Regions from separate parts of the Arthrobacter sp. TmT3-37 genome, predicted to be linked through region 1. Evidence: riboswitches for the same ligand, from Rfam matches in the RefSeq annotation. Region 1 holds a riboswitch; the other holds the start of a gene.

Region 1 (3,389 bases):
CGAGCATGACGACGGCGATCGACCCGTCGAGGACACGCCAGGCCCACCGTCGGGTGAAGACCGGGGCGAGGTACCGCGCGCCGACACCGAGTGCCGTGAACCAGAGGATGCTCCCCAGGCCGGCTCCCGCTGCGAACCACCACTTCCCCGGGGTCCCGTGGGTGCTGGCCAGCGATCCCAGCAGCAGCACGGTGTCGAGGTAGACGTGCGGGTTCAGCCAGGTGAGGGCGAGGCAGGTACCGAGCGCGGCCCGCCAGGAGGTGCCCGTCCGGCTGTCGGCATCGAGCGTGCCACCCCGGACGGCCCGGCGCGCGGCAACCACCGCATAGCCGGTGAGGAAGGCTGCCCCTGCCCAGCGCACCACCTCGAGGACGACGGGGGCGCCGGTGACCACCACACCCAGTCCGCCGACTCCGAGGGCGATCAGCACGAGATCCGAGAGTGCGCACACGGTCACGACCAAGGCCACGTGGGACCGCCGCAGGCCCTGGCTCAGGACGAAGGCGTTCTGGGAGCCGATGGCGACGATCAGGGTCAGTCCGGCAGCGAGGCCGGTAGCAGCGGAAGCAATCACACCACCACGGTAGGAGTGGAAGGACCCTCAGGCCAGCTAATGATTCTTCAGTGTGGTAAGACGGGCTCATGTTTAGCATCGAACCGGCGCAGGCAAGGGCCCTCGCGGCCATCGTAGGGGAGGGTAGCTTCGAGGGGGCCGCCGCCCTGCTCTCGGTGACGCCCTCGGCGGTGAGCCAGCGCATCCGCGCACTCGAGGTGGCCGTCGGGCGTCCGGTGATCACACGCACCCGTCCGCTGCGTCCCACCGAGGCCGGCGAGGCCATCGTCCGCTTCGCACGTCAGTTCGACCTGTTGTCCGCGGACCTCGCCTCCGAGCTGGGAGCCGCCGGCGAACGGCAGCACCAGCGCATCACGATCGTCATCAACGGGGACTCGCTGCACACCTGGGTCCTGCCGGCCCTGGCACCACTCGCCGAGAGCCTGCAGGTCGAGATACTGCGGGAGGACCAGCAGCATTCCCTCGATCTGCTGCGCGACGGGACCGCCGCCGCAGCCATCACCTCCATCGCCGAGCCCGTGCAGGGATGCTCGTCCCGGCCCCTGGGCATCATGCGCTACGTCCCGGTGTGCGCGCGGGCTTTCCGGGAGAAGTGGTTCCCCGACGGTGCGGGCCCGGACCGCCTCGCGGACGCTCCCGTGATCGTCTTCGACCGCAAGGACGACCTGCAGGACCGCTACCTGCGCACCCTTACCCGGCGGCCCGTCTCCCCGCCCCGCCACTTCGTCCCGGCAGCGCAGGAGTTCGCCGACGCGATCCGGCTCGGCATGGGGTGGGGGCTGATGTCCGAACTCGAGCTGGAGGCCGGACCACCCACCGGCGACGTCAGCCCCCTCGAGCCGGGTGGCCACGTGGACGTCCCGCTCCACTGGCAGCAGTGGCGGCACGGCTCCCGGTCCCTCGATGCCGTCGGCGAGGCGGTCCTCCGCGCGTCCGCCGTCCTGCGCCGGCCGGGAGCAGGGACGGCGTGAGCGTCTCGGGCCCCTTCGGACCGGCTTCTCCTGCTGCGCACCCGCAGTGGCAGAAGTGTCACCCGACATTGCTAAGATCGTCGGGCGGGCAGCCGCTCGTCGACAAAGGCAAACCCGGTGCGAACCGGGGACGCAAAGCCACGGAACCCACGAGGTCAGCCGGGCCGCCGAAGAGAACAGGTCCACGGAGTATGCCTCGGACACGCCAAGTCAATACAGTCCTCCCAGCACGGTACTCCCCGGGGTCCACACGGACGGCGGCGGTCCTGGTGACGCCGCGCTGGGCCAACCGCCACCATCAGGCACCCGGTCATGAATAGCCCCCTCTCCGGTGACCGCCGGGCCGCCGTCGTGATCGAGGACGATCTCGACATCAGGAACCTCGTGTCCGCCATCCTCGAGCAGGGTGGCTTCCAGGTCAGCGGCGTGTCCAGCGGCCGCGAGGGTGTCGACGTCGTCCGCCGGGAACACCCGGCCGTGGTCACGCTGGACATCGGACTGCCCGATATCGACGGGTACGAGGTCCTACGGCGGATCCGCTCCACGACGGACTGCTACGTGATCGTCCTCAGCGGACGCACGGACGAGATGGACATCCTCACGGCGCTCCAGGCCGGCGCCGACGACTACGTGCTGAAGCCCTTCCGCCCCCGCGAGTTCAGGGCGCGCATCGACGCGATGCTCCGCAGGCCGCGCATCGGCCAGAACGCGCAGCACCCTCCGACACAGCCGCCCGCAGCAGCAGGACCTGCGCCAGGACCTGCGACTGCACCCGATCGTCCCACGGACGCCGGGACCGCCAAGGGGACGGCAGGCCTCCTGCGGAACGGCAGTCTCGTCGTGGACAGCGAAGCCCGCACGGCGACCTGCTCCGGCGTCGAGCTGCCGCTCACGAAGACCGAGTTCAACCTGCTCCACGAGTTGATGGCGAGCAACGGCGCCGTGCGCACGAAGGAGGAGCTGGTCCGCGTGTCCCGCGGCCGTGACTACCGCGGGTACAACTTCGTGAGCCGCACGGACGAACGTGCCATCGAGGTGCACATCGCCAACCTGCGCCAGAAACTCGCCCGATCGGAAGGCGACCCCGAGCTCATCACGACGGTGCGTGGCGTGGGCTTCCGGATCATGCCGAGGCGCGTCGATCCGGGGCAGGAGCGCGCGTCCGGCTAGTGGCGTCCCAGGTAGGTGTCGAGCAGTTCACGGACGGTATCGGTCGCACAGCCCCGGAGCAGCGCGACCGACCGCTGAGCGGCGCCGAGGTCGTCGGCAGCGAGGAAGCGCTGAGTGGCGAGTGCGGCCTGCTTCAGGCGGGTGGCTCCCACCATCGCCGCCGACGTCGTCACGCTGAGCACGGCGTCCTGGGCGGCCATGGGGTCGCCGTCCTGCAACCAGGCCTCCAGGCGGTCGATCTTTCCTTCCAGCGTCTCGGAGAAGTCGCGGGCGAAACGCTCGACGACGAACGTGTCCGGGAAGTCGCGCTCCATGTCCCGCAGGACGTCGAGGTCCAGGAGAGGCGCAGCCCTGCCCGGCGCGTCCGGGGCCCGGACGGCGTCGCCCTGTGGGAGCGCCGTCCCCTCCTGGTGCTGGCCAGGAGGCGGGGTCGGATGGATGGGCACAGTTCAAGGGTAGCGACGGCGGGAGGAGGCGGCGCGGTATCCACAGCTTCTTGCGCAAAGCTTGTGGAATGGCGGAGGCGCCCCTAGGGAGCCATCCGGCGCGTCGGGCCACTGCGCTGATTGCGGCACCGGTCGGGCAGCGTTCTTCCTCCGGGCGTTCCCTCCCGGACCGGGCATCGGCCCCGGTTCGCCGGTGACACGTACTCGCCAGTAGTCCGCAGACTGCTT
Region 2 (3,389 bases), 120 kb from region 1:
ACGTTGTCCGCGGTAGGGGACTCTCCGGGCTCGTGGTCCTCGCTGCCGTAGCGCACGTGCAGTTCGGCCTGCTGGGCGTTGCGCAGCGCCTCGGCGTCGGGGGCGTCGAAGGGCACGCGTTCGATCGTCAGCTCCATGCAGGGCCTGTCCTCTCGGTGTTGTGGGCGCGGCGGCACCGTCGACCGGGACGGGTGTGTTCCGGCACGGCACGCCGTGATCCTACCGGCGCCTGCCTCGGGGGGTGCGGGTTACAGGGCGATCAGGGCTTCGATGATGTCGTACGTCTCCGTGCGCGTCGTGTAGTCCACCCGGACGTCGATGAGGCGGATGGTGCCCGTGGCGTCGGCGACGACCACCGTGGGGAACGGGATGGCTGCGGTGCGGTCCATGTTGGTGCCTGCGACGTCGATGCCCAGGGCTGCGCGTGCCGCCTCGGATTCCGCGCTGGGCACCGTCACGATCCCGAGGCGCGAGGCGAGGGCGTTGCCCTCGTCCGAGTACAGCTCGAAGCGCAGTCCCGCGGCGCGTGCGGCCGCGACGGCGGTCTCGGGGGCCTGGGGGCTGATCGCGATGAGCCGAGTCCCGAACGCCTCGACGACGGGGCGGAGCTCGCGCTGGTACGTCTTCAGCGCGATGCTGCAGTACGGGCACCACGAACCGCGGTAGAACACCAAAATAGCCGCCGCGGCCCCGAGCACCTCGCCCAGACGCACCTGGCGGCCGTGCTCGTCGTGCAGGACGGCATCGGGGAGCAGGTCGCCCGCGTGCGCCGTCCCCGGGGGGATCCCGGCGCGGCGGAGATCCTCCTGCTCACGGGCGAAGACCGCTGCGAGGGCAGGGCCGACCTGCGCCTCGAACGTCGGCCTGTACTCGTCGATCTGGAATGCGATGGTGTTCGTGAACGCCGGTCTCTGCTTCATCTGTCCCCCTCAACAACACCGCGGGTGCCTCGATCCCGCAGCAGGACCCATTGTGGTGCACGTCACCGCGAATTCCCAGAGCGCCGGTCCGTCCGCGTCATAGTCCGCACCGCCCGCCACCGCGGCGCACCGAGGACTGAGACCGGTTCCGCCCGTCCCACGAGGCCGGTTCCAGCGGTGCCGGCGGGCGATCCGGGCATGCTGCGGAAGACCTGCAGGAATCCTCTGGCATCCTTCAGGCGCCCCGCCACCGTCCGACGACGACCTCCGGGACAATGGTGGAGGAGCCCCGCCGCGGCAGGGACCTCCGGCGCCCGGGCGACCGCCCGGCGACAACGGCAAACCCGGCGCGAGCCGGGGACGCAAAGCCACGGGACCCCTGCGGTCAGCCGGGCTACCGAACCAGCTAGGTGCCGACCATGACTCCACCCGCGACTCCACCCGAGACTCCCCCCGCCGCTCCCCCTCCCGCTGCCGCTTCGGCACGGACCACCGCCCACCGGCTCCCCCTCTTCTTCGCCGTGATCTCGGTCCTGCTCCTCGGGCTGACCCCTCCCCCCGCGCAGGCCGCTGCGACGATCACGCTGGGTAGCGTCTCCGGTGCACCCGGTGCGTCCGTGTCCGTCTCGGGTGCGGGGTTCCCGAAACGGACCAAGGGTACCGTCGTCGCCGGAACCGCCAGGGTGGCCGTGACCACGACCGCCGGCGGCGCCTTCCAGGCGTCGATCGTCATGCCCGCCGCTGCGGGCACCGTGACCGTCACCGCGACGGCCGGGAACGCGGTCGCGACCGCCCGCTTCACCGTCGTCGAGCCCACCCCCGTGCCGAGCGGCACAGCCAAGGCGATCCGGTTCGGCGTGGGCACAAATGGCGGGCCGGCTGCCGGCGCGGAACTGGACGAGGTGACGGCCCTCGCCGGCGAGGCGCCCTCGATCGTCCTGTCCTATAAGGACTTCAACCAGCCCGCGCCCATCGCCGAACTCGACGCCGTCCGAGCGAGGGGCGCCGAGACCCTCCTGACCTGGGAGCCCTGGACCTGGGGCGGCGGCACCGCGCAGCCCGCCTACTCGCTGGACCGCATCGCAGCCGGCGACTTCGACGCCTACCTGCGCGAATGGGGTACGGCCCTGGGCCGGTGGGGCCAGCCGGTGTACCTCCGCTTCGCCCACGAGATGAACGGGAACTGGTACCCCTGGGCGGAAGGCGTCAACGGCAACGGGACGGGAGACTACGTCGCGGCCTACCAGCACGTGCACGACGTCGTCGCGTCGACCGGTGCGACCAACATCAGCTGGGTCTGGAACCCGAACGTGCCCTACTGGGGCTCCGTCCCCCTCGACGGTCTCTATCCGGGCAGCGGGTACGTCGACGCCGTGGCACTCGACGGCTACAACTGGGGCACCTCCCCGTCGGGGGGCAGCTGGCAGGAACCGGAGGCGGTCTTCGGCGAGGGGATCGCGCAGCTCCGCCGGCTCGCTCCGGGAAAACCCGTCCTGATCGCCGAGACCGCGTCCTCGGAGGTCGGCGGATCGAAGCCCCAGTGGATCACGAACCTGTTCGGCTACCTCTCCGCCCAGCCGGACGTCGTCGCCCTCGTCTGGTTCCACATCGCGAAGGAGTCCGACTGGCGCATCAACAGCACGGCAGCGTCAGCCGACGCCTTCGCGGCGGCGCTCGCCACCCGGCGCTGACTGCCGCAACGGCTGGCAGCGCGGGCACCACCAGGTCCGGCGGCGGCCCGGATCACCGGGGACCTCGGCACGGACGCACACGGTGGTGCCGCAGCGCAGGCACGGCTTCCCGGCCCGGCCGGCCACCCAGTGCTGCTCGCCCTTGCGCGTCGTGCCCGTGGTGACCTGATGGGCACCGGGCTGGACGGCGGAGAACCGCAGGCATCGTGCGCCGAGCGCCACGAGCGCGGGGATGTCGGTGTCGGCCACGGGGGTGTCCGGGTGGATGCCGCGCAAGAAGCACAGCTCGTTGGCCCAGAGGTTGCCGAAGCCGGCGACGTTGCGCTGGTCGAGCAGGGCCGCGGCGACCCGTTCGGCGGGATCTCGGCACAGCCTGGCGGCCGCCTCCTCCGCGGACCAGTCGTCGCGCAGCGGATCGGGTCCGAGGTGCCCGACGACATCGGCCTCCGCCCGCGTGGGCAGCAGGTCGACGACGGGAAGGTTCAGTCCGTAGGCGGTGGGGCCGTCCTCGACCTCGAGGATCACCCGTGCGTCGGGCAGCAGTGCGCGCGGCAGCTTCCTGCCCGCGGCGGTGACCGTCCACGAGCCCTGCATGAGCAGATGCGTGTGGAGGGTGAGTCCGCCGTCCAGCCGCGTCAGCAGGTGCTTGCCATGCGTCACGTGCTCCACCACCCGCAGTCCGTCCAGTGCACTCGTGGCATGGGCGGGGACACGCAGATCGCCACGGCGGAGGAGTCGCCCGTCGAGGGACCGCCTCAGCCGTGCCGCCAGGCGGAAC

What was found. A riboswitch is a leader RNA that binds a small molecule or an ion and turns the genes downstream of it on or off. The one in region 1 is predicted to bind cyclic di-GMP.
Region 2: another riboswitch for cyclic di-GMP. It lies ahead of ACX80U_RS07490 (glycoside hydrolase family 26 protein); the one in region 1 lies ahead of ACX80U_RS08090 (response regulator transcription factor).

What each region holds. Positions count from the first base shown of each region.
Region 1 is NZ_JBTNDU010000004.1:214,214-217,602, reverse strand. Features, by position in the region: gene ACX80U_RS08100 (LysE/ArgO family amino acid transporter) at 1-574, opposite strand, end outside; gene ACX80U_RS08095 (ArgP/LysG family DNA-binding transcriptional regulator) at 643-1,545, shown strand; cyclic di-GMP riboswitch class I at 1,643-1,717, shown strand; gene ACX80U_RS08090 (response regulator transcription factor) at 1,858-2,715, shown strand; gene ACX80U_RS08085 (Hpt domain-containing protein) at 2,712-3,161, opposite strand.
Region 2 is NZ_JBTNDU010000004.1:98,628-102,016, reverse strand. Features, by position in the region: gene ACX80U_RS07500 (GNAT family N-acetyltransferase) at 1-137, opposite strand, end outside; gene ACX80U_RS07495 (peroxiredoxin-like family protein) at 249-920, opposite strand; cyclic di-GMP riboswitch class I at 1,248-1,322, shown strand; gene ACX80U_RS07490 (glycoside hydrolase family 26 protein) at 1,340-2,611, shown strand; gene ACX80U_RS07485 (DNA-formamidopyrimidine glycosylase family protein) at 2,570-3,389, opposite strand, start outside.